Regions from separate parts of the Arthrobacter sp. JDC6 genome, predicted to be linked through region 1. Evidence: riboswitches for the same ligand, from Rfam matches in the RefSeq annotation. Region 1 holds a riboswitch; each other region holds the start of a gene.
The links. Region 1 has a riboswitch for S-adenosylmethionine ahead of ACV095_RS13950 (bifunctional o-acetylhomoserine/o-acetylserine sulfhydrylase). Riboswitches for the same ligand answer to the same signal wherever they lie in the genome.

Region 1 (7,511 bases):
ACAACGGTTCCGGCCATGGAGGCCGTAACCACTTTCTTAAGGCCTGAAGCCTTGACGTCGGTTTCCTCTGTGCGCCTTGCGGCGGAGCTTTCCGTACTCATGCGAACTCCTTCGGCGTCGTCGTCGACACCACGGGGACCAATCAATGGCGGCCGGGTGTGATGCACACCACGAACGCACCGGATTCGATTGAGTATGGTCTGCCTGCGGTGCAACCTCAACGCCGATTAGTGCAGAAGGCATCTGCAGGAATGCACATGCGGGGCGCTAGGCCAGGAAGCTGCTCCGGAGCTGGCTGCCCAGCTGCCCGATCTCTGTCAGGAACCCGTCGTGCCCGATCGGCGCCTGGATGACGTGCACGTCCACGTCCCCCGGCAGGGCCTGGGCCAGCTCACGGGACTGCGACGGGAAATACAGCCGGTCCGAATCCACGGCGGCCACGAAGAACCTGGCGGTGGACCTGGCCAGGGTTTCGGCCAGGGTTCCGCGGCCCCGGCAGATGTCATGGCTCATCAGCGCCTCGGTGAGGGCGATATAGCTGTTGGCGTCGAAGCGCTTCACGAGCTTGCTGCCCTGGTGGTCCAGGTAGCTTTCCACCTGGTAGCGGCCGCGGGCGGCCAGAGCCTCACCCTTCAGGGGCGACTCCGGCGCCTGGGGTTCCCGGCCGAAGCGGCCTTCCAGTTCAGCCGCGGACCGGTAGGTGATGTGGGCAATGCGCCGGGCAAGTGCCAGCCCGGCTTCCGGGCAGGGGCCGCCATAGTAGTCGCCGCCGTTGAAATGTGGGTCCTGCCGGATGGCCAGGGTCTGGGCCTGCGCGAAGGCGATCTGTTCCGCCGTGCTCGCGGCACCCACGGAGATGACGGCGCAGCGCTGCACCCTCTCCGGGTAGGTCACTGCCCATTCAAGGGCGCGGGCGCCGCCCATGGATCCGCCCAGGACAGCGAACCAGCTGCTGATGCCCAGCTGGTCAGCCAGCCGGGCCTCTGCCACCGTGCTGTCCCGCAGGGTGACCAGGGGGAAGCGGGAGCCCCAGGGGGCTCCGTCCGGGGCGGCCGAGGACGGGCCCGTGGACCCGTAGCAGCCGCCCACGATGTTGACGGACACCACGAAGAACTTGTCCGTGTCCACGGGAGCGCCGGGACCGGCCAATTGTTCCCACCAGCCTTCTTCGTCCGTGTCACCGCGGGTCACGTGGGTGCTGCCGGTCAGGGCGTGCTCGATCAGGATGGCGTTGCTGGCGTCGGCGTTGAGCGTGCCCCAGGTTTCGTAGGCCAGCGTGACGTCCGGGAGGTATCCCCCGGCTTCAAGTTCCAGCCCTCCGATGGAGGCGTAGCGGACAATTCCGTGTTCGGGGATGGTGGTTCGGGCGACGGTAACCGTCATGGCAAGACCTCTTCTACGCGCTTGCCTGCCGTCGTCTGACCGGCAGGCCAGGTCCTCACCCGGGGCACCCCACCGCGGATGGAGGGTTGCCGGCCAGCAAGCCGGGGCTGTCACTGGCACTCATGACCTGGTTCGAGTGTACGAAACACCCCCCGCTCCAGGCCAAGAGTGTGACTGGTTGTGACTTCCCCGCTTGCCGGCCCTCCCGGCGTCAGCCCTGGCGCGCTTTTAGCTCTGGGCGCCTTTGGCAGCGCGGAAACCCGCTTCCAGGTCGGCCAGGATGTCATCGATGTGCTCCAGGCCAACAGAGAGCCGGACCAGTCCCGGATTCACCCCGGCCACCGCTTGCTGCTCCGGCGAGAGCTGGCTGTGGGTGGTCGACGCCGGGTGGATGACCAGGGAGCGGACGTCGCCGATGTTGGCCACGTGGGAGTGCAGCTCCAGGGCGTCGACGAAGCGCTTGCCCGCCTCCGCTCCGCCGGCAAGGTTGAAGGCCACGACGGCGCCCGTTCCCTTGGGCCCGTACTTGCGGCCACGCTCGTACCAGGGGCTGGAGGGCAGCCCGGCGTAGGCGACGGATTCGACGTCGTCCCTTCCTTCCAGCCAGCGCGCCACTTCCGTGGCGTTGGCAATGTGGCGTTCCACCCGCAGGCTCAGCGTCTCCAGGCCCTGGGAGATCAGGAAGGCGTTGAAGGGGGAAACCGCCGAGCCAAGGTCGCGCAGCAGCTGGACGCGGGCCTTGAGGATGTAGGAGAGGTTGGCCCCCAGTGTACCGTCGGCGCCTAGGTCGCGGGCGTAGACCAGGCCGTTGTAGGTGGGGTCCGGGGTGTTGAAGCCGGGGAACCGTTCAGGGTCATTGCCGAAGTCGAATTTGCCGGAGTCCACGATCACGCCGGCAATTGCGGAGCCGTGGCCGCCCAGGTATTTGGTGGCGGAGTGGATCACGATGTCCGCACCCCACTCCAGTGGGCGGATCAGGTAGGGCGTGGACAGGGTGTTGTCCACGATCAGTGGCACGCCTGCCTGGTGGGCCACCTCCGAGATGCCTTCGATGTCCAGGACGTCCTGGCGGGGATTGGACACCACTTCACCGAAAAAGAGCTTGGTGTTCGGCTGGACGGCGTCGCGCCACTGGTCCAGGTTGTCGGGATCCTGGACGAAGGTGACCGAGATGCCGAACTTCTTCAGGGTGTGGGCGAACAGGTTGTACGTTCCGCCGTAAAGACTGGGGCTCGCCACAATATGGTCCCCCGCCTCCGCAATGTTCAGCACCGCGAACGTCTCGGCGGCCTGGCCAGAGCTCAGCAGCAAAGCGGCCAGGCCTCCCTCAAGGCTGGCGATCCGCTGTTCGACGGCATCCTGGGTGGGGTTGCCGATCCGGGTGTAGATGGGTGCAAGTTCGGCGAGGGCAAAGCGGTTGGCTGCGCTTTCGGCGCTGGGGAACACGAAGGACGTGGTCTGGTAAATGGGGAGCGCGCGGGCTCCTGTGGCACTGTCGGGCTCCTGGCCGGCATGGATCTGGCGGGTTTCGAAAGACCATCCGTTGGACATCCAAATCTCCTTTGACGTGGGCCCGGAATGCGTGGGGCAGTACGGGCCGCGCTTGCTTCCGGCTCTTGCCGGACAGCCAGGTCCTCACCCGGGGCACCCCACCGCGGGTGGAGGGTTGCCGGCCAGCGAGCCGGGGCTTGGCGCTGGCGCTCATGACCTGCGCCCAGTCTAGGAACGGGGTAGTCGCCGTGGACAGCATTGTGACGAACAAGGTCGCCCTGCATGGCTTTCGAGCCGCCACAGGTGGGCCGCCCCGCACCCGGCCGGGGACGCCGCCGTCGTCCTTCTTGCCCATGTTCCCGGCCCTTTTCCCGGCCGCCTTTCCAGTAAGGGTACCCTTAGCTGAGAGCCGGATCACAAAGTGCCAAGATGTTGCCATGCGCATGGATCACGTCTCTTACGCCTGTGAACAAGATGGCCTCGCGGCCACTACCGAACGTATTTCATCTGCCCTCGGCGTTGAGGCAGTGAAGGGCGGGGTGCACCCCCGGTTCGGAACCCGGAATATGATCATCCCGCTCGCCGGGCACAAGTACCTGGAAGTCGTAGAGGTCCTGGACCACCCGGCTTCGGACAAGGCACCGTTCGGACAGGCAGTGCGTGCCCGTTCCGCGGCCGGTGGTGGCTGGATGGGCTGGTGCGTCGAAGTGGACGACCTCGCCCCGTTCGAGGCACGCCTTGGCCGCGCCGCGGTGAACGGCAACCGCAAGTTCCCGGACGGCCGGGAGCTGGTCTGGAAACAGATTGGCATCCTTGGCCTTATCGCCGATCCCCAGGTGCCGTACATGCTCAAGTGGGAAGGCGACCCGGCACTGCACCCGTCCAACGCCTACCCCAGCAACCTTAAGATGAGCTGCCTGACCATCGCCGGCTCCGCGTCCCGCGTGACCGAGTGGCTGGGTGAACCGGTGGAGAAGCCGCTTGAGGACGTTGCGGTGGAGTGGGTCGCCCCGCACGGAACTCCGGGCATCCTGTCGGTCACGTTTGAAACCGCCAACGGAGCCGTCACCATCTGACGCTCCACCCCAGCCTCCCGGAATGTCCGGGAGGGGGTTCGCCGGGCCAGTACCCGGATCAGCTTCGGCCGCCATCAGGTGGTGACAACGGCGTCACTACCCGATGGCGGCCGAATTCATTTAAGTGGCTGCTTCCTACATCGCTGCGATCCAGGTCTGAATGTCGGTGCCTCGCTGGATGATGTGGGTATGGGAATCGGCACGGATGTTGGGGTGGTGTTGGAGGGTGTTTCTGCCTCTGTTGCTGCCCTCGATGCGCTGGACCGTGAGGATCATTTCCTTGCCGCCGGGTCCGGTGTTGGCGCTGACGTGGATGTGCTGCAGCGGCGGTATGAGCTCCGGCTGGAACGGCTGGAGGCAGTCTCCCGGGTCGAGGCTCAGCTCGCGGCGGTCAAAGCTCGTGATGCCGTGGAGTGCGTCGGTTTCCAGCAGGCACTGCTTGCCCCCGACGCCCCGGTGAATGAGCGCATGTTTTCGGAGACGTCAACGGTGGAGGAGATCGCCGGTGTCCTGACTGTCAGTTCGGCGGCCGCGGGTGCTTTGGTGGAACAGTCCCGGCTCGTGTGTTCCCTGCCGCCGCTCCTGGGCGCCCTGTCAGCCGGTGACCTGTCGTGGCAGCATGCCAGGATTGTCGCCGACGAAACCGAGGGGCTCACCCCTGACGGGGCTGCTGCCTTGGTGGCGCACTTCTTCGACCCCGCCGCCCCCAACCCCGCCCGCGGCGCCGCCCCCGGCGAACTCGTCCCCGCCCGGTTCCGCGCCAAGATCCGCGCCTGGCGGGAACGCCACCACCCCGAAACCCTCGAAAAACGCCACGCCAAAGGCGTCGCGGACCGGCGGATGGAATACACCCCCGACCGCGACGGCATGGCCTGGCTCTCGCTCTACCTCCCCGGCGACACCGCCTGCGCCATCTGGAACCGCACCACCGCCACCGCCCGCGGCCTCCAAGGCCCTAACGAGCCCCGCACCCTCACCCAACTCCGCCCCGACATCGCAGCATCACTCCTCCTCGGCGCCGGAACCACCACGGCCACCGGTGAGGCTGCTCCGGGTGGGGCTGCACGGGCTACAGGTGATACGGCGGCCGCAGGCAGCGTTTCCGGCACAGGGAGCACTGGTGATGTTGGCAAGGTCCCCACCCCTCGGGCCGATGTCCTGGTCACCGTCCCGGTCTTCGCCCTGCTCGGACTCACCGATGAGCCGGCGGTGCTGGACGGCATGGGCCCCATCCCTGCCTCAATGGCACGGAGGCTTGTCGCGGACGGGGCGGAGTCGTTCTACCGCGTCCTGGTCGACCCCCGCGACGGGGCACCACTGGAGATCGGACGCACCCGCTACCGGCTCCCCGAAACCATCAAACAATGGATCCGCATGCGGGACCGGAAATGCACCTTCCCCGGCTGCACCAACCACACCCCCGACAACCACACCGACCACCTCACAGCCTGGGAACACGGCGGCAGAACAGCCGTCCGGAACCTGGCGCAGCTATGCCCCAAACATCACCGCTTGAAGCACGCCCGCACCTGGAACCCGGATCCCGCGACGGAACACGGACCACCCGGCTGGACCTCACCCACAGGCCGCCACTACAACCCCGAACACCAAGACCCCGAACCAACCCACTGGCCGCCAGGAATAGTGCCGCTTGCCGCCGTTCCAGCCTGGCCGGAACCGGAAGTGGAGGAGCTTGAAATGGAGGAACCCGACGGCGACAACCTGCTGGACCCGGAGGACCTTTTCGCTGCTGATGCCCTCTGGGACGACTTCTACGCGAAACCCTTCGTGTTGCCACCAGACCCACAAGCAGACTGGCCGTTGCTGCTGACGCTGATGTGACAGCAACAAGCATGGCTGGAGCCGCGCAGGCTGGTGTCCAGGGTCCTACCCCAACCCCACGGCTTTGCCGAACAGGCTGAAGCCAACGAAGGCCACGATATCCAGCAGGGCGTGGGCGATGACCAGTGGCATGACCCGGCGGGTCCGGGTGTACAGCCAGGCAAAGACCACGCCCATCACGGCGTTGCCAATGAAGGGACCAAAGCCTTGGTAAAGGTGGTAGCTGCCGCGCAGCACGGAGCTCGCCGCAATGGCCAGCGGCATGCTCCAGCCGAACTTGCCAAAGCGGTCCAGGAGGTAGCCCACCACAATGACTTCCTCAAGCACGGCGTGCCGCATGGCGGACAGGATGAGCACAGGCACGGTCCACCAATAGGCATCCAGGGCGCTGGGGATGATGGCGGTGGTAATTCCGAGCGCCCGGCCGGCCGCATAGAGACCCAGCGAGGGTATGCCGATCAGTCCAGCCAGTCCGAGGCCCTGGAGCAGATCCCTGCCGGGCCGGGCAAAATTGAACCCCAGTTTCTGAAAGGCAGAGCGGGAGTTGTCCGCCTCGCCCGGCACTGCCTGGCGCTGGTCCGTCAGGAAGTAGAAGACCAGCAGCACGGGCACCAGCGCAAAGATGATGTCCAGCAGCTGATATGTGAGGTCGAAGTATTCGCGGGTGCTCTGGGAGCGGTTCAGGGTGGACGTGCCCTCGGCAAGCGGGGCGCGTGTCATCTTGTCCAGCAGCTGCACCACGGAGTAGACAGCCGACTGGCCCAGGGACAGGCCCAGGACGATCCATACTTCGAGCCGAAGGCGACGGCGGGAGGGAACCAGCATGTTCCCATCTTGCCTTCAGTTTCTGGATCCGGCCTGATGGAGCGGCTGGTGTCCGCAGTCGCAAGCGGGCAGCGGTGCGCCGCCGGAGGAGCCCGGTGCCGGCAGTTCGGGTCAGGCGGGCGCGACAATCACTTCCGTGCCGTTGGCTTCAAAGGCAGCCTTGTCGCGGGGCGAGATGCCGGCATCGGTGATCAGCCGGGTGAAGTTGTAGCCGTCCATGGTGGCGAAGGCCCGCACGCCCACTTTGGAGGAATCGGCCAGGACGTAGGACACCCTGGCCCTGCTGGCCAGCAGCGCATTGACGGAGGCCTCCCCCTCCCCCGTGTTGGTGGGCCCGACTTCGGGATCGATGCCGTTGACGCCGATGAAGGCGATGTCCAGCACCACCTTCTGCATGATGATGTCCGTATAGGGTCCCACCAGTTCATAGGACCGCGGGTTGAGGATTCCACCGGTCACCATCACCTTGATGTTGGGCCGTACGGCCAACTGGCCCGCGATGTTGATGGCGTTGGTAACCACGGTGAGGGTGGGCTGGTTGGAGGGGGCGTTCAGGTCTTCCCGGGTGGCCAGGATCTGCGCGAGCGCTGTGCTGGTGGTCCCTCCGCACAGGCCGATCACAGCGCCGGGCCGGATCAGCGCCGAGGCGCACTGCGCGATTTGTTCCTTGGCTTCGGCGTGGTCGTCGCGGTTGTAGCGGCCGGGGAGGTCGTAGGCCAGGGCACCGGTGGTGGCGCCGCCGCGGGTACGCGTCAGCAGCCGGCGTTTGGCGAGGCTGTCCAGGTCACGCCGAGCGGTGGCCGGGGATACGTTGAGGGTGCTGACAATCTCGTCGACCTCCACCTGGCCGGTTCTGGCCAGCAGGTCAAGAATCGCGGTCAGCCGGTCAGTGCG
Region 2 (7,511 bases), 890 kb from region 1:
GTACTCGGTGCCGTTCTTCTGGTCGCCGCGGCTCGACGCGGTCATCGAGCCCGTCCCCCTGGCACCCGAGCTAAAGGCGGCTGCCCGGGGTATCACGGACGATCCGGACAACCCGCTCCTGGCATCGTTCGGCCTCAACATGCTCAAGGGCCGGATGCGGGCACACCCGGACGTGACCGAACGGCACTATCCGGAGTTGATGAAGCGCTAAAGGTTGTACTTCCAGGCAAGCTGCGCCGGACACAGATTCATCACCACGTCCAGCCCCGCCGCCTTGGCACGTTCCGCCGCTGCCTCGTCGATGACCCCCAGCTGCAGCCACACGGCTTTCGCCCCGGCGGCAATGGCCTGGTCCACCACGCTGCCCACCTTCTGCGAGTTCACAAAGCAGTCCACGACGTCGATGGGCTGCTTATCCGCCGGGATGTCGCCGAGGGTGCGATAGCCGGGTTCGCCGTGGACAGTGTCGCCGTTCAGGTTGACGGGGATGATCTCCATGCCGAGCCGGTCGCGGATCATCAGCGAGACGTCGTAGGCGGAGCGCCACTCATTGGTGGTGAGTCCGACGATGGCCCACCGGCCCTTGGTTCGCAGAAGGCGTTCGATGACTGCGGGATCGTTCGTGTGGCCCATGGGATCAGCCTACGCTGCCCGTCCTGTCATGCTTCAGCTACTTCAGCGGGGTGGCGGCCTTGGGGCCTGTGCCCTGCGACTCTGAACCCCCTGCGCCCTGTGTCCCTGGTTCCTGTGTCCCTGGGTCTTGTGGCTGGCCTTGGCCCGGCACCCGGCCGGTGGTGGCAGCGGAACCGGCCGCCTTCTGCGCCGTCCCGGCCGGGTCCACGCCGCCTGCCACAGTAGCCGGTGCCGGCGCCCCGGCCTTGCCCGGTCCGGCCGCAGCTGGATCCGCCGGGGTTCCCGCCGGCACAGCCCGTCCGCTGCCATCCATGCCGCCGACGGCTCCACCCACTGCAGCAGCCCCGGGTTCGGCCGCGCAGTTCCCTGGACCTGTGCCGGCGTCGTGCTTGACGGGGCCGGCACACGCCGGCGTGCGGGTGCCGCCGAACAGGCCGGCAGGATCGCGCAGGAAACGGGACGCACGGTGTGACGCGTCCGCAGCCCCAGCCGGTGCGGCAGTTGCGCCGGACTGGGTGACTTCCCCTTCCGCGCCCACGTCTGGCCCGCCGTCGGTGGAGGAGACGGCCGACGCGGCGTCGGTCGTATGGTTCCACGGCATCCATTCCGTCAGCACGTGCTCAATGGGGCTGCCTCCGGGAGCGGTGGAGCTGGCGGCTACTCCGCCAACGCCCAGCCCCATTCCCGCCGCGAGGACCAGGCCCAGCGCGGTGGGGCGGTGCCGACGGCGGCGGCGCGCCAGTTCATCGCCCGGCGGGTCGTCAACCCATTGCTCACCATCCGGCTGCTCAACCCGCTGCTCACCCTCGAGTTTCCCGGAAGTGGCGTCTTCTGCCGGACCTCCCGCTGCCAGCATCGCGGCAAGCTCGCCGGTGGGCGCGGGTACGGGCAGTGAGGCCAGGGCGCCCAGTGCGACCAGGGTGTCACGGAGTTCCGCATCCTGGGCTGCACCGGCGTCCTGGAGCATGTCGTCGACGAGGGCGATGAGATTATCCGAAGCGGACGTCATGGCGTGAAATACTCCTTCACTGCCGCAAGTTCCCGAAGTTTCAGCAGCGCGCGCCGCTGGAGCTGTTTCACGGCACCGGCGCTCTTATCGATGGTTTCCGCGGTCTGTTCCACTGTCAGGCCACCCACCAGGCGAAGCGACAGCACGTCCCGCTGGTCCTGCGGCAGCCCGTCCAGCAGCCCGAGGACTTCCCGGGGTGAGATGCGCTCCAGCGCCAGCTTTTCCGCTGAGCTGTCCTGGCGCTGGTCAAGCTCTGGCTCGAACGGCAGTTTGAGCGGGCTTCGGCTTTGGCGGCGGTGGTCGTCCACCATCCGCGCATGGGCAACGGAGAAAATGAAGGTACGCAGCCCCGCATCCCCTCCGCGGACACTGTCGAGCCTGGGCAGGACGGAAAGAAACACTTCCTGCATGGCGGCCTCCGGATCCTCGACTCCCCGGGCGGTGAGATAGCCCAGCACCTGCGACGCGTACGTCTTGTAGACGAGGCTGAAGGCAGCGGTCCCGGGAGTTGGCTGGTCCGGAGCCTCGTCTGTCTGTGCATCGGTCACTGACGTAGTGCTTTCCGTCAAAGAGGGAGTTGGCAAGGTGAACGCTCAGTACATCCGGAACGCTGCCCCTACTTTACCCTTCAGTAACAACCGCTGCCGGAAGCGCCACGGCGCCGGGTAAGCGGGCCGTTGCGGGCTCCCGGCACCTGAAGCCGGCTGGGCGGAAAACAAAAGAGCCGGTCTGGAACGTGATGGGGGACAGGTTCCAGACCGGCACTTCATAGGGGTAATCGCTGCGCACCCCCAAAGGGTTACGCGATTTCAAAAACTTTTTTGGCAGCCGTTCCGCGGCTGTCAGCGGGCAGCTGCCCTGGTCCACCGGGGCGGCGTCGCCTGCCTGCGCGATGCCTTGGCCAGCGCGAAAAAGTGCAGCCTGGCGGGCAGGCGCTCGTCGCCACAGACAGGTACGACGGCGGAGGGCAGCTCCGCGGGAACGGCGGCGGCTGCCGCTACGGGCACGGTTGCGGGACGGGATACGGCCCCGGCGGGACAGAGGTCGGTGACCAGGCCGGTGCCGGCGCACTCACGCACGGCAGCGATCCCTGCCGCCAGGGCCTGCTTGTCATGGTACGGCCCGGAGACAGCCACCACTGCGCCATCCGGGGCCAGGAGCCGGAACCGGAACAACGAATCAGCGTCAATGAATGCTTCAAATTTTCCGGCCATGACGATCCTTCCTTGGGCACCAGGGGGTACTACCGAGTCTTGCCGGTACGCGTGCAGCCTCACAAGACCGTGCGCGTTAAGCCTGTGTAAATTGCTTTTCCACCCGGGGCCGAACGTCCCGGGACGCACAAGCGGCAGGCCACCCGCAAAGGTGGCCTGCCGCCGTCGTCATGCTGCCCTGGGGGGTGTCAATCGTTGATGAGGTCGTTCACCACGATGGTCTGGTCCCGGTCCGGGCCCACGCCGATGGCGGAGAACCGGGTTCCGGAAAGCTTCTCAAGGGCCAGCACGTAATTCCGGGCGTTCTCCGGCAGGTCCGCCAGGGTGCGTGCCCCGGTGATGTCCTCGGTCCAGCCGTCGAAGTACTCGAAGATGGGCTTGGCGTGGTGGAACTCGGTCTGCGTCATGGGCATTTCATCGTGCCGGACGCCGTCCACGTCGTAGGCCACGCACACGGGAATCTGTTCGATGCCGGTGAGCACGTCCAGCTTGGTGACGAAGTAGTCCGTGAAGCCGTTGACGCGGGAGGCATGCCGGGCCAGGACGGCGTCGTACCAGCCGCAGCGGCGCGGGCGTCCGGTGTTGACGCCGAATTCGCCGCCGGTCTTCTGCAGGTACATGCCCATCTCGTCGAAGAGTTCCGTGGGGAACGGGCCGGCGCCAACGCGGGTGGTGTAGGCCTTGATGATGCCGATGGAGCGCGAGATGCGGGTGGGCCCGATGCCGGAGCCAACCGACGCGCCGCCGGCGGTGGGGTTGGAGGAGGTCACGAACGGGTAGGTGCCGTGGTCCACGTCCAGGAACGTAGCCTGGCCGCCTTCCATCAGGACCACCTTGCCCTCGTCCAGCGCGGTGTTCAGGACCAGGGTGCTGTCGATGACCAGCGGACGGAGCCGCTCGGCGAAGGACAGGAAGTAGTCCACGATCTCGTCCACGACAACGCTGCGGCGGTTGTAGACCTTGACCAGGAGTTCGTTCTTCTGGCGCAGCGAGCCTTCCACCTTCTGGCGGAGGATGGATTCGTCAAAGACGTCCTGGACGCGGATGCCCAGCCGGGCCACCTTGTCCATGTAGGCGGGGCCGATGCCGCGGCCGGTGGTGCCGATGGCGCGGCTGCCCAGGAAGCGTTCGGTCACTTTGTCCAGGACCTGGTGGTACGGGGCCACCAGGTGGGCGTTGGCGGAAACCCGCAGCTTCGAGGTGTCCGCACCGCGGGCCTGGAGCCCATCGATTTCCTGGAAGAGGGCTTCGAGGTTCACCACGCAGCCGTTGCCGATGATGGGAACAGCGTTGGGGCTGAGAATGCCTGCCGGCAGCAGCTTGAGTTCGTACTTTTCACCGCCTACGACGACGGTGTGCCCGGCATTGTTGCCGCCATTGGGCTTGACGACGTAGTCAACACGGCCGCCCAAAAGGTCGGTGGCCTTGCCTTTTCCTTCGTCGCCCCACTGGGCTCCTACGATCACAATTGCTGGCATGGGATCCTCCCCCATTCGTTCGGGCTGCCCGGGTCCAGCCATCTGGTGGCGGGCCCATGCAGCGCCGTTCATGAGAATGCCCCGAACATACCGGCCTTCGCACAGCCGCAGCACGGCACGGCGAAGCAAGAGTTCCGGGGCTCTTACCACCCAAGTTTAGCCGATGGGGCACTTTGTCCACTGTTGTGGCCCGCCGCGGCCCTTTCGCAAATATGGGCCGCGGCGGGCGCCGGGCCTCCTACTCGTCCTCGGCCTCCCCCGCGGGCCGGGACGTCTGCTCGGCGAGCGTGTCCCAGAAGGAGGTGTCGGCGTCGGCAATGGATCCATCCGCGATGGCCGCGGCGGTGGACGCCAGCGTGGTGACCGTCTGCTTGATCAGGTAGCCATTGCTCCGCTGCCCCAGCGCGTAACCATCCAGGTAGTGGTCGGACATGCCGCGCATCTCGAAAAGCAGGGTGGCAATGCCGTATTCCACGGAGATGCCGTTGCGGCTGATGGTCTCGGCGCTGCCGCCCTGGTACCTGCCCAGGTGGCCCCAGCCGGTGGAGTCAACGTTGTTGAAGACAACGGCGCCGAGCCGCTTTGATTTCTCGACGACGGAGGGGTCGGCGTTCGGGGTGGTGGGGTACAGGATGGAGCCGGAAACCAGCTTGCCGTCGCGCTCGGCGCGGGTGCCCTGGTGGTGCAGGTCGATCATGTAGTCAATGCGGTACTTGCGCATCACGTTGTTGTGCAGCGCCTGGGTCTCCGGCTGGACCTTGGCCACATGGTCCCGGTTCAGGTCCACGCCCTCCGCGTTGTAGCGGGTGAGGTGGCGGTCCCCTTTGGCAAGGTAGTCGTCCAGGGAGAAGTTGACATCCCCCATGGCACCGTCCGCGTTGAGCATGGGCACGATGAGGATGTTCACGCCGTCCAGGATGCCTGCCGACTTGCCCGTGCCCAGGTGCTTGACGAACTCGAGGGCACCCTCGGTGGTGAGCTGTTCATTGCCGTGCTGCTGGGTCAAATACAGGATGGTGGGCTTGGCCGGGTCCGATATGTACTTGACCAGGTGGATGTCGCGGTCTTTGACGGTCTGGCCGATGACCTCCAGCTCCATGGCGGGCTGGCGCGCATCCTGGTCCTTCAGGAACGAGACCATCTGGTCGTAGGTGGCCAGCTTCGACGTGGTGATCTGGCCGTTGCCGTCGTAGGAAGGCCCTTCGCCTACGGCGCCGGCCAGGGGCGCCGGACCTGCTGCGACGACAGCGAGCGACAGGGCGCCTGCGGCGGCGAGGGCCCTGAGGGATTTCGTCACAGTTACCTCTTTCGAGTGCTCGGGTGGCATCCGCCGCTCCGTCGCAGCGGAGGCATGTGACACTCAGCCAACCAAGCTTAACGAAACCTGTCAATATGCTGGACAAACACTGTAAGTACGTTCCGGTCCTGCCGCCGGCGGCCGGCCGGACATGCCCACGACATAAAGCGGTGCGGATTTGCCCGGCTCCACGCGCGTCGATTTATCTGAGAGTGGACCATCCGGAGCGGCCGAGAGACCTGGCTCGATGACGCCGCAGCAACCACGGCCCAGCAGACTCCTGCCGGCCGAAGGTGCTACTGCCAGGACCGATGGAAAGGAAGATTCCAGCATGTCCCAGAACACCGACCGTATCCGCGTGACCCACGCCGGTTCATTGCCCCGCACCCCTGAACTCATTGCGGCCAACGCCGCCAAGGAAGCCGACGGCATCACGCCGGAATTCCTGGAACTCCTCGAAGCCTCCGTAGTGGACGTGGTGCAGCGCCAGAAGGACCTTGGCATCGACATCCCCAACGACGGCGAGTACGGGCACACCATGTCCAGCTCGGTGGATTACGGGGCGTGGTGGAATTACTCCTTCGCCCGGCTCGGGGGCCTTGAGCCAACCACCGTGGACCGCTGGGCCGAGTCCGGCGTCCGCCGCTCGTCCCCCGGCAACGTTGTCCTGACCTCGTTCCCGGACCGGCGCGACCGGCAGGCCTTCAACGAGGCCTACAGCGATCCCGCATCCGGCATCCTCACCCACCGCAGGAGCGTTGCCCAGCCCAAGATCGCCGGACCGCTGACCTACACGGGCCAGGACCTGGTGGCCTCGGACATCCGGAACCTGAAGACCGGGCTCGCCGCCGCAGGCCTCACGGATGGCTTCGTGGCTTCCCTCTCCCCCGGCTCATGCGCGCGGGTAGCCAACGAGTACTACAAGAGCGACGAGGAACTCGTCTACGCCTGCGCTGATGCCATGCGGGAGGAATACAAGGCCATCATCGAGGCCGGCCTTACGGTGCAGCTCGATGATCCGTCCCTGGCCGAAAGCTGGGACCAGATCAATCCCGAGCCGTCCCTGGACGATTACCTGAAGTTCATCCAGCTGCGCGTCGAAGCGACCAACTGGGCGCTGCGCGGGCTGCCGCAGGAGCAGATCCGGCTGCACGTGTGCTGGGGATCCTGGCACGGCCCACACACCACGGACATCCCGTTCGCCGACATCATCGGCTCTGTGCTTCAGGTCAACGCCGGCGCCTATTCCTTTGAAGCGGCAAACGTCCGCCACGAACACGAATGGCGGGTGTGGGAGGACACAAAGCTCCCCGAGGGCAAGGTGATCATCCCGGGCGTTGTTTCGCATGCCACCAATGTGGTGGAGCACCCGGACCTGGTGGCGGACCGGGTCGTCCGCTTTGCGGACCTCGTGGGCCGCGGGAACGTCATTGCCTCCACCGACTGTGGCCTGGGCGGCAGGGTGCACCCGCAGATCGCCTTCGCCAAGCTGGAGGCACTGGGTGAGGGTGCCCGCCGCGCCTCGAAGCGCCTCTTCTAGCCGCTCCCGCACCGACGCGCCGGCTGTGCCTTCCATCACCGGAAGGGGCGGCCGGCGTTTCGCTTGCCTGGGCTTGCTAAACTGGAGTAGGCCGACCAGGAGTTGGTCCACCCCAATCAACCGCCACTGATGTGCCGTGCCGCCGTGCGCCCATGTCCGTGGCGGCAGCAACGCCAATCCCCGCAGGAGATCCAGCACTTCATGACAGCCCTGGCACCCGAAACATTCCACGAACAGCTCATGAGCCGCCGCTACGAACCCAGCGTTGCCGCCGTCAACGAACTGTGTGATTCCCTGCAGGAGGCCAAGCCCGGAACCGTGGTGCCCTACGTGGACCCCA
Region 3 (7,511 bases), 1.4 Mb from region 1:
GGAAACCGTCAGGACAGCCCTCGACGACGCCCGCGCGGCCATCCGCAGCACCCTGCAGTCCTAAGGCGGCGCCTGCTGCCGCACTTCCGCAGGTCATCCGCCCCTTCCCGGTTCGCGGGCCGCCACATCATGTGGGAGACTTGAGGGCAGCTCTTTTGAGTACCAACAGTAAGGAGGCCAGCTATGAGCAAGCGTGCACGCAAGCGTCGTGACCGTAAGCGTGGCGGCGCGAACCACGGGAAGCGCCCCAACACCTAGGCAAATGCCAGGAACTACGGTTCAAGCGAAGGACCCCGCAAGCCAAACGGCTTCCGGGGTCCTTTGCTGTCTGCGGCCCTGACCGGCGCAACGCGTGCCTGTTCCTAGGCCTCCACGGGACGGATGGTGTGGATCCTGTCCAGGATGGCGTTCTTCAGGTTGTCCGGCGCGGACTCCGTGCAGGAGCGCTTGACCATATTGCGGATGACGCACTCCAGGTCATACTGTTCCGTGCACTCAGGGCAGTCATCAAGGTGGTTCTTGATTTCCGTGAGATCCTCGCGGGTCAGCGCCCCGTCAAGGTATTCGTAGATGCGTTGCATCCTGGTGTCGTCGCAATCGCCCAATCCCTGGCAGTCGCTCATTTCCTGTTCTCCTGTGCTTTGCTTCCTGCCGCATCCGAGGCATCTGCGGCCGTTTTAAATCCCCGCTCGGCGGCGTATTCCGCGAGCATGTCCCGCAACATTCGCCGGCCGCGGTGGAGCCGGGACATCACAGTGCCGATGGGCGTGTTCATGATGTCCGAGATTTCCTTGTAGGCAAAGCCCTCAACGTCGGCGAAGTAGACCGCCAGCCGGAATTCTTCGGGGATGTCCTGCAGCGCCCGCTTCACGTCCGAATCCGGAAGATGATCCAGGGCTTCAGCCTCGGCTGAGCGCAGTCCGCTCGAGGTGTGCGACTCCGCCCGTGCCAGCTGCCAGTCCTCAATGCTGTCCGAGTTGGACTGCAGGGGCTCACGCTGCCTCTTGCGGTAGAGGTTGATGTACGTGTTGGTCAGGATCCGGTACAACCAGGCTTTCAGGTTTGTTCCCGGCTTGTACTGGTGGAAGGCCGAAAAAGCCTTGGTGTAGGCCTCCTGGACCAGATCCTCCGCGTCGGACGGGTTCCGGGCCATGCGCATGGCAGCGGAATACAGCTGGTCGACGTACTGCATGGCATCCCGCTCAAAGCGAAGGCGGCGCTCCTCCACGCTCTCCGTGGCGACGTCCAGCGTGGCATCCTCGGCATCCGCTTCCGCGGCCAATGATTCAGGGCCTGCCTGTCCGGCAGGCACAGGCGCGGTGCCGGCCCTGCCGTTTGCTTCGCCGGGGGTAGCCTCATACATGGCCGCAACGGCCGGATCCAGGGTGTTCATTGCCTTCAAGTCTACTGTCAGGCTCCCTGCCCGGGGCGTGCCGTATTCCGGCGGTTCCGAGGCCAGCCTGTCCACTGCCACCGGGCCCGCCTGCCTGGTTCCGTCCAACACCTTCCCCAAGGGCCAACTCCGCTCTGTTTCGGGTGAATGATTGTCAGGCCCCTGTTGCGGACCTGTTTGCCATAACCGCCTCCCACGGGCAAATATTCCCCAAAAGTGCAAGACTAGGACCGACTCCGCCGCTCGGCGCGGCTCGTCCATCCAGGAGGAAATCCATGTCCTTTGTCCGCACGCTCGCACGGCCCATGCTCGCCTCCAGTTTCGTTCTCGCCGGACTGGATAAGCTCAGGAACGCAGACGACACCGCACAGCAGCTCTCACCGCTGCTGCGCAAGGCTGCAGCCTCGCTTCCCTTCCAGGCGAACGAAACCACCCTCGCACGTGTGATTGGCGGAACCCAGGTAGGGGCCGGCGTCCTGTTCGGCCTTGGCAAGTTTTCCCGGCTCTCCGCGGGCCTGTTGACGGTGATTTCGCTCCTGAACACCTTCGTTGAATGGCGCAGCGCGGATATCAGCAGCAAGGAAGGCCGCGAAAGCCGCCGGAACCAGCTGCTCAAGAACCTCTCGCTGAGCGGCGGCGCCCTGCTCGCTTCCGTGGACACCGCCGGCAAGCCCGGCCTGGCCTGGCGCGCCGAGCACCTGGCGGCCGATGCCCGTCGGAACGCCTCGCACCTGGCCGCCGACGCGCGCAGGACCACCACCAAGAAGCTGAACAAGGCGGACAAGGCCGTGCGCCGCGCCGTCGAACACGCCACGGGAGCATAAACACGAATGACCGCAGCAGTTGCCACCCGGGACGGGTCCGGAACGCCTGTCCAGCACTGGGCCGCACCCTTTGCGTCCCGGCCCGTTAACGCCACCGTGACGGTGCCCGGATCGAAGTCCCTGACAAACAGGTACCTGGTCCTGGCAGCCCTCGCGGACGGCCCCTCCCGGCTGCGGGCCCCCCTGCATTCCAGGGACTCCGCACTCATGGTCGACGCACTGCGGCAGCTCGGTGCCGTCATCACCGAAGTGCCCGGGGACGGCGCCTTTGGGCCCGACCTGGAGGTGGTTCCGCTGCCGGCGGCAGCGGCTGCGTCCCACACCAGGATCGACTGCGGACTTGCCGGCACCGTCATGCGGTTCGTTCCGCCGCTGGCGGCGCTCCGCAACGGAGCCAGCGTGTTCGACGGCGATCCCCACGCCCGCAAGCGCCCCATGGGAACCATCATCGAAGCCCTCAAGGCCCTGGGCGTGGCCGTTTCCGCCGAAGACGGCAGCGCGCCGTCGTCGCTCCCTTTTGTGGTGGAAGGCAACGGCGCAGTCCGCGGCGGCCATCTGGTGATCGATGCCAGCGCCTCCTCGCAGTTCGTCTCCGCCCTCCTCCTGGTGGGCGCAAGGTTCGACGACGGCCTGCACCTGGAACATGTGGGCAAGCCGGTACCCAGCCTGGACCACATCAACATGACAGTGGCCGTCCTGCGCGGTGCCGGCGTTTCAGTGGACGACTCCGTCCCCAACCACTGGGTGGTGGCGCCGGGACCCATCCGCGCCTTCGACCAGCGGATTGAACAGGACCTTTCCAACGCCGGGCCCTTCCTGGCTGCGGCCCTGGCCACGCGGGGCACCGTACGGATTCCCAACTGGCCTGATGAAACGCAGCAGGTGGGGGACCTGTGGCGCGGAATCCTGGCCAGCATGGGCGCCTCGGTCACCCTGGCTGACGGTGTCCTGACCGTCACCGGCGGCCCGGAGATCAAGGGCGGCAACTTCGCGGACACCAGTGAACTGGCTCCCACGGTCGCGGCCCTGTGTGCCCTTGCCACCGGGCCTTCCCGCCTCAGCGGCATCGCCCACCTGAGGGGACACGAGACGGACAGGCTCGCGGCCCTGGTATCGGAGATCAACCGGCTGGGCGGCGACGCCGAGGAAACCAGCGACGGCCTGGTGATCCGGCCCGCCCGGCTGCACGCCGGCGTCGTCCACAGCTACGCCGACCACCGCATGGCCACGGCCGGCGCAATTCTGGGACTCGCCGTCGAAGGCGTCCAGGTGGAGGACATCGGCACCACGGCCAAGACCATGCCGGATTTCCCGCAGCTGTGGGCCGGCATGCTGGCCCAGGGAGAAGGGTCCGCCGCCGGACCGGAAGGGCGCGGCAGTGGCGCGGAGCACTGATTCCTGGGACGAATCGGACGTTCGGATCCGTCCCAGCAAGAAGGGCTCCCGGCCGCGCACCAAAGACCGCCCCAGCCACGACGACGCCGTGACCGGACGGATCATCACGGTGGACCGCGGGCGGTACACAGCGGTAGTGGACGAGGACTCGGAGAATGAGCGCGTCATCATTGCCGCGCGCGCCCGGGAACTTCGGCGCTCGCCCGTTGTGGCAGGCGACTTCGTCTCGCTCGTGGGGGACGTCTCCGGCGCGCCGGACACGCTGGCCCGGCTGGTGAAGATCCAGGACCGCCACACCCTCCTGCGCCGCAGCGCCGACGACACCGACCCCGTTGAGCGCGCGGTGGTGGCCAACGCCGACCAACTGGTGATCGTGGTGGCTGCCGCCAACCCGGAACCCCGCACGGGGTTCATCGACCGCGCGCTCGTGGCCGCATACGACGCCGGAATCGAACCCATCCTGCTGGTCACCAAGGCCGACGTCAAAGACCCCGCGGACCTGCTTTCCAACTACACGCACCTGGACTTCCCGGTGATCATCAGCAAGACGGCGGATGCGCAGGCGTCGGGAATCGATGCCCGGTCCGATGACGGGCTCTCGGCGCGGCTGGACAGCGCCGCAGTGGCGGCGCTGCGGGACCATCTCGATGGCAAGGTCACCGTTATGCTGGGGCACTCCGGCGTCGGCAAGTCCACCATGGTGAACGCCCTGACCGGCGCCGAGCGGGCCACCGGCGGCGTGAATGCCGTGACCGGGCGCGGCCGCCACACGTCATCGTCGGCCCTTGCCTTGCGGTTGGCGGACGCGCCTCCCGGCAGCTGGATCATCGATACCCCCGGCATCCGTTCCTTTGGCCTGGCGCACGTGGACCCTGACCGCATCCTGCGCTCCTTCCCGGACCTCTCCCCCGGCATCGAGAACTGCGAACGGGGCTGCAAGCACACCGCAACCGCAGTGAACTGCGGCCTCGACGACTGGGTGGCAGGCGGACACGCAGGTCCCACCGGCGCGGCCCGGCTGGCCTCGCTGCGGCGCCTGCTTGGTACGGACCCGCGGATGGAAGCACAGGAAACCAAGGAGCTCGGCAGCGTCAACTGACGCGTTCTCCCGGCAGAACCGTCCACAGACGGTAGTTTGGAACCATGATCCAACCCGCTTCGAGCTACAACGATGACCTGCGCCTGGCCCATGTCCTGGCCGACTCCGTGGATGACCAGACCATGAGCCGCTTCAAGGCCCTGGACCTCCACGTTGAGACCAAGCCGGACCTGACGCCGGTCACCGACGCGGACAAGGCCGCCGAGGAAGCCATCCGGGGCCAGCTCTCCCGTTCACGCCCCCGCGACGCCGTCCTGGGCGAGGAATTCGGCAGCACCGGCCACGGTTCCCGGCGCTGGATCATCGACCCCATTGACGGAACCAAGAACTTTGTCCGCGGCGTTCCCGTATGGGCCACGCTGATCGCCCTCGTGGATGAGGGCGAACCGGTGGTAGGCGTCGTCAGCGCCCCGGCCCTGGGCAAGCGCTGGTGGGCGGCGAAAGGCATGGGCGCGTACATGGGCAGGTCCCTTGCCGCCGCCACCCGCCTTCGCGTGTCCAACGTGTCGAAGCTTTCCGACGCCTCCCTCTCCTACTCCAGCCTGGGCGGGTGGAAGGAACGCGGAAACCTTGACGAGTTCCTCGGCCTTACCGAGGACGTTTGGCGGACCCGGGCCTACGGGGATTTCTGGTCGTATTGCATGGTGGCCGAGGGCTCTGTGGACATCGCCTGCGAACCCGAGCTGAACCTCTATGACATGGCTGCCCTGGTGCCGATCGTGGTGGAGGCCGGCGGCCGGTTCACATCCCTGGAAGGCGAGGACGGCCCGTTCGGCGGGAACGCCCTGGCCACAAACTCAATCCTGCACTCGGAGGTCCTGCACCGATTGAACCCGTACCTGGACGATCTGCTGTAACTCACGCGCTTTCCACGTTTGAACGAATAATGCGACGCCGGACACCTCCCAAGGCAGGTGCCCGGCGTCGTTTATTCGGCGGCGCGTAACAAAGCCCTTAACAATTGCCGCGGCTTCAGTCCTGGCCGCCCCATGTCCTACGCTTTTATGCAGGTCACGAGTGCCAGCGCAAAACCCCGGTTTGCTGGCCGGCAACCCTCCATTCGCGGTGGGGTGCCCCGGGTGACGACCAGGCCGGTCCGGAGCGGATCCGGCAAGCGCGGATTCCACTATGCCGGAGTCCTGTACCAAGTGAGGTCTCTGTGACAACTGCCACCGTCTCCCCCCAGCCCGTCATTGCCGAAGCTGCCGTCCCCCATGCACGCCACGCCGCAGCCGGCCGGCCGCTCGCTGCCGTCACCGGCGCCGAAATCCAGGCGCCCCTGATTTCGGGCGGCCACGTGCGGTACGCCAACCTCGATTACGGCGCCTCCGCCCCGGCACTGTCCGTAGTGTCCGCTTACCTGAATGAGATCCTCCCCTACTACGCCAGCGTCCACCGCGGGGCAGGGTACGCATCCCAGATCAGCACCTCCGTGTACGAGAACGCGCGCAGCATCGTCAGGGATTTCGTGGGCGGCCGCCCGGATGATTCGGTCATCTTCACCCGCAACACGACGGATTCGCTGAATCTGCTGGCCGGCTGCCTTCCCGTGACCGATGGCCGCCACGACGGCGAAGTGCTGTACCTGGACATCGAACACCACGCCAATCTCCTGCCGTGGCAGGGCGTCCCGCACCGCAGCATCGTCGCCGCCGACACCATCACCGGCACCCTTGAGGCCGTACGTGCCGAGCTTGGACAGGGCGGTGTCAGCCTGGTCGCGGTCACCGGGGCCTCCAACGTGACCGGCGAAATCCTCCCCATCCGGGCGCTGGCCGCGCTGGCCCACGAACATGGCGCACGGATCGTGGTGGATGCGGCCCAGCTCGCGCCGCACCGCCGCATAGACATCAGCGCGGATGACGTCGACTACCTCGCCTTCTCAGGCCACAAGCTGTATGCGCCCTTCGGCGCCGGCGTCCTGGTGGGGCGCCCGGACTGGCTGGACGCCGGCGTCCCGCACCTCGCCGGCGGCGGCGCCGTCAAGGAAGCCAGGCTCGACGGCGTCAGCTGGGCCACCGGCCCGGCCCGCCATGAGGGGGGCTCGCCGAACGTCCTGGGGGCCGCCACGCTGGCCCGCGCCACCCAGGTCATTGCCGGCCTGGACCAGGAACGCTGGCACGCCCACGAGTCCGCCATCCGCTCCTTTTTGGTGGAGGGACTCCAGCGGATCGACGGCGTCACGGTTCACCAGATCTTCAAGGACACCAACCCCGAAACGGACACCATCGGGGTGGTCAACTTCTCCGTCGAGGGTTACGACGCAGGACTGGTGGCGGCGTACCTTTCGGCAGAGCATGGCGTGGGCCTGCGTGACGGGCGCTTCTGCGCCCATCCCCTGCTGAAGCGCCTGGGCCTGCCGTCCGGTTCCCTCCGCGCCAGCTTCGGCGTCGGTTCGCGCCTGGAAGATGCCGAGCGCCTGCTGGCCGGCATCCAGGCGCTCCGGAGCAACGGGCTGGGCTGGGACTACGTGGTGGACGCAGGCCGCTGGGTCCCTGCCAACGACACCCGCACCTACCCGCACTGGGCGCCCAACACCCCTGGAACAGCCGGCGCAGCGCCCTGCATCGACGACTGACGCCGGAGACAGGCCATTCCTGTTTCAGCCGGCTGACCGCGCGTCAGGGGAATGCGGTAAATTCGAAAGGTACCGCAGGACGTCAGCTGAAGGAGGCCACGCGTGGTTCGGGGTGGCCCCAAGCTTGATCACGGGCGGCGCAGGGAACTGGGCCGGAGCTTCCAGGACGGCGGCAGGCACTACCAGCGCGTCCGGCCCGGCTACCCTGAGGAGTCAGCCCGG
Region 4 (7,511 bases), 1.9 Mb from region 1:
GCAACGGGCTGCGCATGAAGGGTCCTGCCGCTGCGGACTACATCATGACCAGCTACCCGGGCCTGGTCTGAGACCCCCGGATTCGTAAGAGGCCACCGGGCAGCCGGGTGGTACATGATCAAATGCTGTGGCACGCTCGTGCCGCAGCATTTTTCATGCCCCCGGCTAGGTAGGGATGATCCGGAAGAGGAACCTGGTGCGGACCATCACCCAGAGCAGCCCCAGGACCACGGCGTAGGCCACGGTGTTGAGGAAGATGCTTTGCTGCTGCAGGGCCGGGATGTTGGCCACGACGGCGATCAGCACCACGTGCATGATGAAGACGTACAGCGTGGCCCGGCCCAGCGGGACCAGGAACCAGCCCAGGGCCCGGTCCACCGGTTTCCAGTAGGCACTGAGGAATGCGTACGCAGCCACCACCAGGACCAGGACGTTGAGCAGCCGGCCCGGGGCCAGGTATGTCCGGCCGAAGAAGGCGTCATACATTGCCCGGTAGGACGCATCCGGCAGAAGCGCCAGTCGGACGTCATAGGCGTTGGCCAGGTAGGGGTTGCCCCAGGACAGGAAGGCCAAAGCGAATGCTGCCGTGGTGCAGGCAACCACCACCCACGTGTGGCGCGACAGCCACGCTGTGATGCTGCGCCGATGGTAGCCCGCAACCAGCCCAAGCACGAAAAGCACCTGCCACACCAGCAGCGGGAAGGAGTCCTCGAACTGCGAGGGCAGGATCCGGAACCTGGTCATGGCACCTGCCGCATACACGGCAACCGACACCGCCACGACCCAGATGGCCTTCCCGCGGTTCAGCGCCGCGAGGATCAGCGGGCTGACCAGCAACAGCACCACATAGAGCCCCATGACATTGAACTGCCAGGGACCGAACTGCAGCAGCACGATGGCCGGAAGCACCTGGGGCGGGACGGGGAACTGGAACAGCGATGCCATGCCCGAATAGAGGTCGTAGGTCCGGCCGGCCCCGTTGTGCCCGGCGCCACCGGTCCCCTGGTCCACGAACGTGGTCAGGGCCTCGGTGTGGAAGAACGGGAGCAGGGACAGAAGGAAGACGCCGATCAGCACGGCCAGCGCCGTCAGGTAGAGCTTGCCGGCGCGGCGGGTCGTGAGGTCGACCACCTGCCCGAAGTCCTCCCTGGCCTTGGGCCCGTACACCATGCCCACCACCAGTCCGGAGAACAGGACGAACAGTTCCGCACCCGACACGAAGCCCACGGCCTCCTGGGTGAGCAGCTGGAACAGCGATGCCATGCCCAGGTGGTTCACCACCACAAAGACGATGGCCATCCCGCGCAGCAGATCGATGCGCGAGTCCCTGGCGGAGGGATCCTGGTAGCCCCAGGCCGTGGCTGCGTTGATCCGGCGGGGTATCTGCCACAGGGCCACCAGGAGGATGGCCATGGCGGCGGCAACAGTCCAGGCGGCAGCCCCGGAGAGCGTGTTGGCCCGGACGTAGGTGCTCCCGGATGCCACGTCGGTGACCGGCCCGGTGACCATTGGCGATGCCTTCAGCCTGTCCAGGGCCGCTTTGGCGATGCCCGGCTGTCCCGTGAGCAGCCAGCTGATGCTTGCCACGCCGGTATCCCTGGTGCTGGTGCGCTCGTCCCAGACAACGGCGGCAGTCCGGGCAAAAGCGGGGGAAGTGGCAGTTCCCACCACCTGGTCCCACCAGCCTGCCTTGATGTCCGTTTCCTGCGCGCCGCCGGACGCGGGGCTGTAGAAAGCAGAGGTCTGGAGGAGGAACGGCTTGTTGCGCCCCTCGGAATAGGTGCCGTAGAAGTTTTCGCCGCCGGAGGATGTCAGCATGTCCTGGAGCTCGCCGGCCCTCGGCTCGGAGTTGACGGCGGGGCCGCCGGCCGTGTCGTCGTGATAGGCGGCCAGCCCCACCCAGTCCACTGCGTCGTCACCCGGGTAGTACGGGGCGTAGGCGCTGTCGCTTGAGTTCCAGGCCCCGTCGCCGTTCGTGTCCAGGAGGGAAAAGCCTTCGGTTCCGGGCCGCGGGGCATCCCGGTTGCGGTCAAAGGGGTAGTCCTTGCCCAGGTAAGGCGCCCACACCAAGGTGGCCCGGCCGCCGTCGTACTTCTTGAACGCTGCCGCCACAGCCCTGAAGGCCTGCCGGTACGCGGCGGGCTGCTGGCCCCAGGCCACCCAGCTTGCATTCATGTCCGGGGCGAACCGGATCAGCAGCTGCCCCTTGAACCCGGACGTAAGGTCGCGCACCTGCGCTGCGAATGCTTCCGCTTCCGCGGTGCCGAGCTGGTCCAGGGGCACTGACGGCTTCACCGTGAGCAGGGCGTGGGCGCCTAGGGACGCGGCCTGCTGAAGGAAGCCGTCAAGGTCGTTCCGTTCCGAATCGCGGTAGGGGATGGTGATGTCGTGGCCGAAGACGGCCGGACTGGCACCAAGCCGGCCGCTGAAGCCTGCGGCGGTGTCCTCGCCCCACTCGAGCACCGCGCCCAGCCAGGGCTTTCCCTTCTCCGGCGCAGCGTCCGCCCCATGCGCCGGCGCAGCCGCCAGCAGGGCAAGGAGGCTGACGATGGCCGCGGCCAGGAACGCACCGATGGACGGCCGCCGGGTCCCGCGGATGGCGGCCTGGTGGCGCGATGTGTTTGCCCGCATGCTGACAGGACCCCCGGTGCTCATTGCTGTGACGACGGGGCGGCGCCCCGGTAAGAACTTTATCGGCCCCGCGGCCCCGGGCGGCACGTGGCGGGCCGCCCACCTGCGGCGATGTCCGCCGTCGCGCTTTCCTTCAACCCCGCGCCTCCCTTCAGCGCTGCTCAATTACGGAACATGACGACGGCGGCGGTGCGGCTTGGCGCGGCAGATGTTACGTTTTTGGGGAGTAATGAGTACCGGTGTGAAGCCCTGACTGGCCGGTCGGCAACCCTCCCTTTCGCGGCGGGGTGCCTCAGGTGAATACTCGGCATATCGACCGATTCGAGCTGCAAGCGTGAAAGAAGGAGATCCGTCGTGTCTGACGCACCTGCCCCTGACGAAAAATTGTCCTACCGCCTGATCACCGGACCGGATGACCGTTCATTCTGCGAGCGGATCTCCACGGCCCTGGCCGACGGCTATGTGCTGCACGGCAGCCCGGCAGCCACCTTCAACGGCACCAGCGTGATCGTGGCGCAGGCAGTGGTCCTTCCGGCGGCAATCGCCTCGGCCGATGCCGCGGTTGCCACCGCAGTGGATGAACTGGACGCCGAATTTGAAGGCGAGTTCGACGGCGAGGGCCACGCATGAGCTACGCGGGAGACCTCACGCCCCAGGAAGCATGGGAGAAGCTGGAACAGGGCGCCATCCTGGTGGACGTCCGTACCGAGGGCGAATGGGCCCACATCGGCATTCCGGACACCAAGGCCACGGACAACGACCCCCTCTTCATCCAGTGGACCTTCCCCGGCGGCATCCCCAACCCCGACTTCATCAACGACCTCAGCCAGCAGGCGCCCGAGGACCGTTCAACCGAACTGGTGTTCCTGTGCCGCTCCGGCCAGCGGTCCATCGCGGCAGCCATAGCGGCCACCCGGGCCGGCTTCACCTCCTACAACGTGCTGGAGGGCTTTGAAGGCGAGCCGGACCGCTATGGCGAACGCACCGTCAACGGCTGGAAAAACCGCGGCCTTCCCACCAACCTCGGAAAGAACTAAGTGACCTTCAACCAAGACGCCCCCGGCTGGAACCCCGACACCCAGGCTGTCCGTGGCGGGCTGGACCGCACCAACTTCCAGGAAACGTCCGAGGCCATTTTCCTGAACTCCGGCTTCGTCTACGAATCCGCGGCAGCAGCTGAACGCGCCTTCACCGGCGAGGACGAACGCTTTGTCTACTCCCGCTACGGCAACCCGTCCGTGGCCACCTTCCAGGAGCGGCTCCGGCTGCTGGAAGGCACCGAAGCCTGCTTCGCGACGGCGTCGGGAATGTCCGCGGTGTTCACCGCGCTTGGTGCCCTGCTGGCTGCCGGCGACCGGGTGGTGGCCGCCCGGTCGCTGTTCGGTTCGTGCTTCGTGATTTTGAACGAGATCCTTCCCCGGTGGGGCGTGGAGACCGTCTTCGTGGACGGGCCGGACCTGGACCAGTGGCGCGAGGCCCTCTCCAAGCCCACCACCGCCGTCTTCTTCGAATCCCCGTCCAACCCGATGCAGGAGATCGTGGACATCGCCGCGGTCAGCGAACTTGCGCATGCCGCCGGCGCCAAGGTGGTGGCGGACAACGTCTTCGCCACTCCCCTGCTGCAGCGCTGCGGTGACCTGGGCGCCGACGTCATCGTCTACTCCGGCACCAAGCACATCGACGGCCAGGGCAGGGTCATGGGCGGCGCCATCCTGGGCACCAAGGAGTTCATCGACGGTCCCGTAAAACAGCTCATGCGCCACACCGGGCCCGCGCTCTCCGCGTTCAACGCCTGGGTCCTGACCAAGGGCCTGGAGACCATGAGCCTGCGCGTGAACCATTCCTCCGCCACGGCGCTCCGGCTCGCAGAGTGGCTGGAAGAACAGCCCGCCGTGAGCTGGGTGAAGTACCCGTTGCTCAAGTCCCACCCGCAGTACGACCTGGCGGCACGGCAGATGAGCGCCGGCGGTACGGTCCTCACGCTTGAGCTGGCTCCCTCCGGCGGGCGCTCCGGCAAGGAAGCGGCCTTCGCACTGCTGGACGGGCTGCGCATCATCGACATCTCCAACAACCTTGGTGATTCGAAGTCCCTGATCACGCACCCCGCCACCACCACGCACCGCGCCATGGGGCCGGAAGGGCGCGCCGCCATTGGGCTCAGTGACGGCGTGGTGCGGCTCTCGGTAGGGCTCGAGGACCCGGAGGACCTCCTCCGCGACCTGGAACAGGCCCTCAAGCAGATCTAGCCGCGCGGGAAGCCCTAGCTCCTCTGGGTCCGGGCGACGCGCTTCCTCCTTTTCGATGCGCAGATTCCCTGGCGCGCACCAAATATGGGCCGCGAGGAGGAATCTGCGCGTCGGGAATGGATATGCGCGTCGAAGGTCAGCTCTGGCGGACCCGCAGCAGCTCGGGCGTGCCCTCCACGTCAGCTAGATCCAGGGCATCCCGCATGGTCACATTGACGGCCTGCCGCACCACGGCGCCGAACCCCATGTCCTCCGGGGGCGGTCCCGCCAGCGCCTTGTCCCGGGCGCGGCGCTGTTCGGCGGCTCCTGTTCCGCGGGCGATGATGTCCTCCACCCCCTGCCGTGCCAGTGCCAGCTCCCCCTGTTCGGACAGGACGGGAGCCAGGTAATCCACCAGGGACCGGACCACGTCCGCGGCCGGTGCGGGCCGGAAATTCCCAAAATCCAGGAGTTCACCGCTTAGCCCGGCGCTGCTGGCCTGCCACGAGGCCATCCGGAGGAGGACGGTGGGAACCGGCGCAGGATCCACGTCGGCCTGCCATTCCCTGCTGGCGGATTCCACCAGCGCCCGGACCAGCACGGCAATGAGCGCTGCATCCTCGGCACGAAGGCAGACGTCCGCCACGCGAACCTCGACGGTGGGGTGGTTGCGGGACAGCCGGGCGTCGAAGTACAGCATGCCCTCATCGAGCATGACGCCGCTTTCCAGCAGCCGCGTCACCACGCGCCGGTAGGCAGGGTACGTCCCGTAAATACCGGCCGGGCCCGCCGTGGGCCACCGGTTCCAGGCCTGGGTGCGGTAGCTTTCAAACCCGGTTGGAACGCCGTTCCAGAAGGGTGAATTGGCGCTCAGGGCCGTCAGCACTGCCAGCTTGTCGCGGATCCGGTCCAGGACCGCCACGCCCTCTTCGGGCGATTCGATGAACGTGTGCACATGGAAGCCGCAGGTCAGCTGCTCCTGGGCGGTGAGGCCGAAGCGCTCCAGCATTTTGGCGTACCGGGGGTCGGGCGTCGTGTGGGTGGTGGAGGCCAAGGGCGAGGTGGCGAGGGCCGCCACCCGGGCGCCATGCTTCCTGGCGGCCTGGTCCGCCAGGGCGCGGCCCGCGCGGATCTGTTCGAGCAGGCTCCCGTATTCGAGGCACGGACGGGTCTGGGTCTCGATCTGCTCAAGCTTCAGCTCGGCACTCAAGCCCATCTCGTCGTCGTAATCCGCCTGTTTTCCGGAGTGGTGGACCTCCGGGTCCACGGGAAGATCGTCAGCCGCAACGCGGTGGCCGGCCAGGAGGGCGTCGGCCAGGGCAAGGGGTTCCCCGGACTCCGGATCAACGATCAGGAGTTCCTCCTCTACGCCAAAAGTACGCATACGAACATTCTGCGATACTTGTCCGGCATTCGAGGGGCCCCGGCGATTCATGACGAACCGTGAATGCTAGTCCTGGAAGTACTCCACCTTGGCGCCAATGGTGTTCAGGCGTTCCGCCAGGTCCTCGTAGCCACGCTCGATCACGTAGATGTTCCGCAGTTCGGACACGCCCCGGGCGGCGAGCATGGCCAGCAGCAGGCAGGCGGCCGGACGAAGCGCCGGCGGGCAGCCCACCTCGGCGGCGCGCCACTTGGTGGGCCCGTTGACGTAGATCCGGTGCGGATCCAGCAGCTGCACCTGCGCCCCAAGCCTGTTCAGCTCTGTCAGGTAAATGGCCCGGTTCTCGTAGACCCAGTCGTGGATCATGGTCTGGCCATCGGCGTTCGCGGCAATGACGGCAAAGAACGGCAGGTTGTCGATGTTCAGCCCGGGGAACGGCATCGGATGGATCTTGTCCTCCGGGGCATGCAGCCCGGAGGGCTTGGTGGTGACGTCCACCAGCCGGGTGCGGCCGTTGCGGGCCATGTACTCGCCCGAAATTTCCAGCTTCTGCCCCATCTGGCCCAAGGTGGCCAACTCGATTTCCATGAACTCGATGGGTACCCGCCGCACCGTGACCTCGGAATTGGTGACGATGCCGGCCGTGATGAGGCTCATCGCCTCGATGGGATCCTCGGAGGGGAAGTACTCGATCTCCGCGTCAATGTCGGGCCGGCCCGTGATCTTCAGGGTGGTGGTGCCCACGCCCTCGATGGTGACGCCCAGCATCTGCAGGTAGAAGCACAGGTCCTGCACCATGTAATTGGGGCTGGCGTTGCGGATCACGGTGGTTCCCGGCCGGTGCGCCGCGGCCATGATGGCGTTCTCGGTGACGGTGTCCCCGCGTTCGGTGAGGACGAAGGAGCGGTCCTGCCCGTCCGCCGGCGGAGCCTGGACCGTGTAGAAACCGGCCGTGGCTTCCACGGCAAGGCCAAACTGGCGCAACGCCTGCATGTGCGGTTCCACGGTGCGGGTGCCGAGGTCGCAGCCGCCGGCGTAGGGCAGCCGGTACTCCCGCGACTCATCCAGAAGGGGACCCAGCAGCATGATGACGCTGCGGGTCCTGCGCGCCGCGTCAACGTCCATGGCTTCCAGGTCCAGGACGGCGGGGCGGCGAAGACGCAGGTCAGTGTCGTTAAGCCAGGTGCACTCGACGCCGATGCTGGTCAGCACTTCGACGATGCGGTTGACTTCCTCGATCCGTGCCAGCCGGCGGAGCACGGTGGTGCCAC

Region 2: it holds a riboswitch for S-adenosylmethionine, as region 1 does, so the genes downstream of both, ACV095_RS17895 (cobalamin-independent methionine synthase II family protein) here and ACV095_RS13950 (bifunctional o-acetylhomoserine/o-acetylserine sulfhydrylase) in region 1, are expected to answer to the same signal.
Region 3: it holds a riboswitch for S-adenosylmethionine, as region 1 does, so the genes downstream of both, ACV095_RS07450 (aminotransferase class V-fold PLP-dependent enzyme) here and ACV095_RS13950 (bifunctional o-acetylhomoserine/o-acetylserine sulfhydrylase) in region 1, are expected to answer to the same signal.
Region 4: it holds a riboswitch for S-adenosylmethionine, as region 1 does, so the genes downstream of both, ACV095_RS01520 (DUF1737 domain-containing protein) here and ACV095_RS13950 (bifunctional o-acetylhomoserine/o-acetylserine sulfhydrylase) in region 1, are expected to answer to the same signal.

What each region holds. Positions count from the first base shown of each region.
Region 1 covers NZ_CM151278.1:2,986,812-2,994,322, forward strand. The annotation lists gene ACV095_RS13940 (MFS transporter) at 1-101, opposite strand, end outside; gene metX (homoserine O-acetyltransferase MetX) at 268-1,383, opposite strand; SAM riboswitch class IV at 1,396-1,511, opposite strand; gene ACV095_RS13950 (bifunctional o-acetylhomoserine/o-acetylserine sulfhydrylase) at 1,612-2,934, opposite strand; SAM riboswitch class IV at 2,978-3,092, opposite strand; gene ACV095_RS13955 (VOC family protein) at 3,318-3,950, shown strand; gene ACV095_RS13960 (HNH endonuclease signature motif containing protein) at 4,140-5,792, shown strand; gene ACV095_RS13965 (CPBP family intramembrane glutamic endopeptidase) at 5,838-6,617, opposite strand; gene ACV095_RS13970 (DeoR/GlpR family DNA-binding transcription regulator) at 6,729-7,511, opposite strand, start outside.
Region 2 covers NZ_CM151278.1:3,873,625-3,881,135, forward strand. The annotation lists gene ACV095_RS17860 (2-oxoglutarate and iron-dependent oxygenase domain-containing protein) at 1-211, shown strand, start outside; gene ACV095_RS17865 (CoA-binding protein) at 208-633, opposite strand; gene ACV095_RS17870 (hypothetical protein) at 671-1,642, opposite strand; gene ACV095_RS17875 (RNA polymerase sigma factor) at 1,639-2,190, opposite strand; gene ACV095_RS17880 (YegP family protein) at 2,485-2,856, opposite strand; gene ACV095_RS17885 (adenylosuccinate synthase) at 3,045-4,334, opposite strand; gene ACV095_RS17890 (M14 family zinc carboxypeptidase) at 4,573-5,661, opposite strand; SAM riboswitch class I at 5,846-5,949, shown strand; gene ACV095_RS17895 (cobalamin-independent methionine synthase II family protein) at 5,963-7,171, shown strand; gene ACV095_RS17900 (uracil-DNA glycosylase family protein) at 7,373-7,511, shown strand, end outside.
Region 3 covers NZ_CM151278.1:1,593,791-1,601,301, reverse strand. The annotation lists gene ACV095_RS07490 (PadR family transcriptional regulator) at 1-64, shown strand, start outside; gene ACV095_RS07485 (50S ribosomal protein bL37) at 184-258, shown strand; gene rsrA (mycothiol system anti-sigma-R factor) at 363-623, opposite strand; gene ACV095_RS07475 (sigma-70 family RNA polymerase sigma factor) at 620-1,393, opposite strand; gene ACV095_RS07470 (DoxX family protein) at 1,669-2,217, shown strand; gene aroA (3-phosphoshikimate 1-carboxyvinyltransferase) at 2,224-3,612, shown strand; gene rsgA (ribosome small subunit-dependent GTPase A) at 3,596-4,711, shown strand; gene hisN (histidinol-phosphatase) at 4,756-5,568, shown strand; SAM riboswitch class IV at 5,721-5,834, shown strand; gene ACV095_RS07450 (aminotransferase class V-fold PLP-dependent enzyme) at 5,871-7,289, shown strand; gene ACV095_RS07445 (class I SAM-dependent methyltransferase) at 7,392-7,511, shown strand, end outside.
Region 4 covers NZ_CM151278.1:332,081-339,591, reverse strand. The annotation lists gene ACV095_RS01530 (hypothetical protein) at 1-71, shown strand, start outside; gene opgC (OpgC domain-containing protein) at 166-2,631, opposite strand; SAM riboswitch class IV at 2,857-2,972, shown strand; gene ACV095_RS01520 (DUF1737 domain-containing protein) at 2,986-3,261, shown strand; gene ACV095_RS01515 (rhodanese-like domain-containing protein) at 3,258-3,668, shown strand; gene ACV095_RS01510 (O-succinylhomoserine sulfhydrylase) at 3,669-4,877, shown strand; gene ACV095_RS01505 (glutamate--cysteine ligase 2) at 5,014-6,240, opposite strand; gene ACV095_RS01500 (UDP-N-acetylglucosamine 1-carboxyvinyltransferase) at 6,307-7,511, opposite strand, start outside.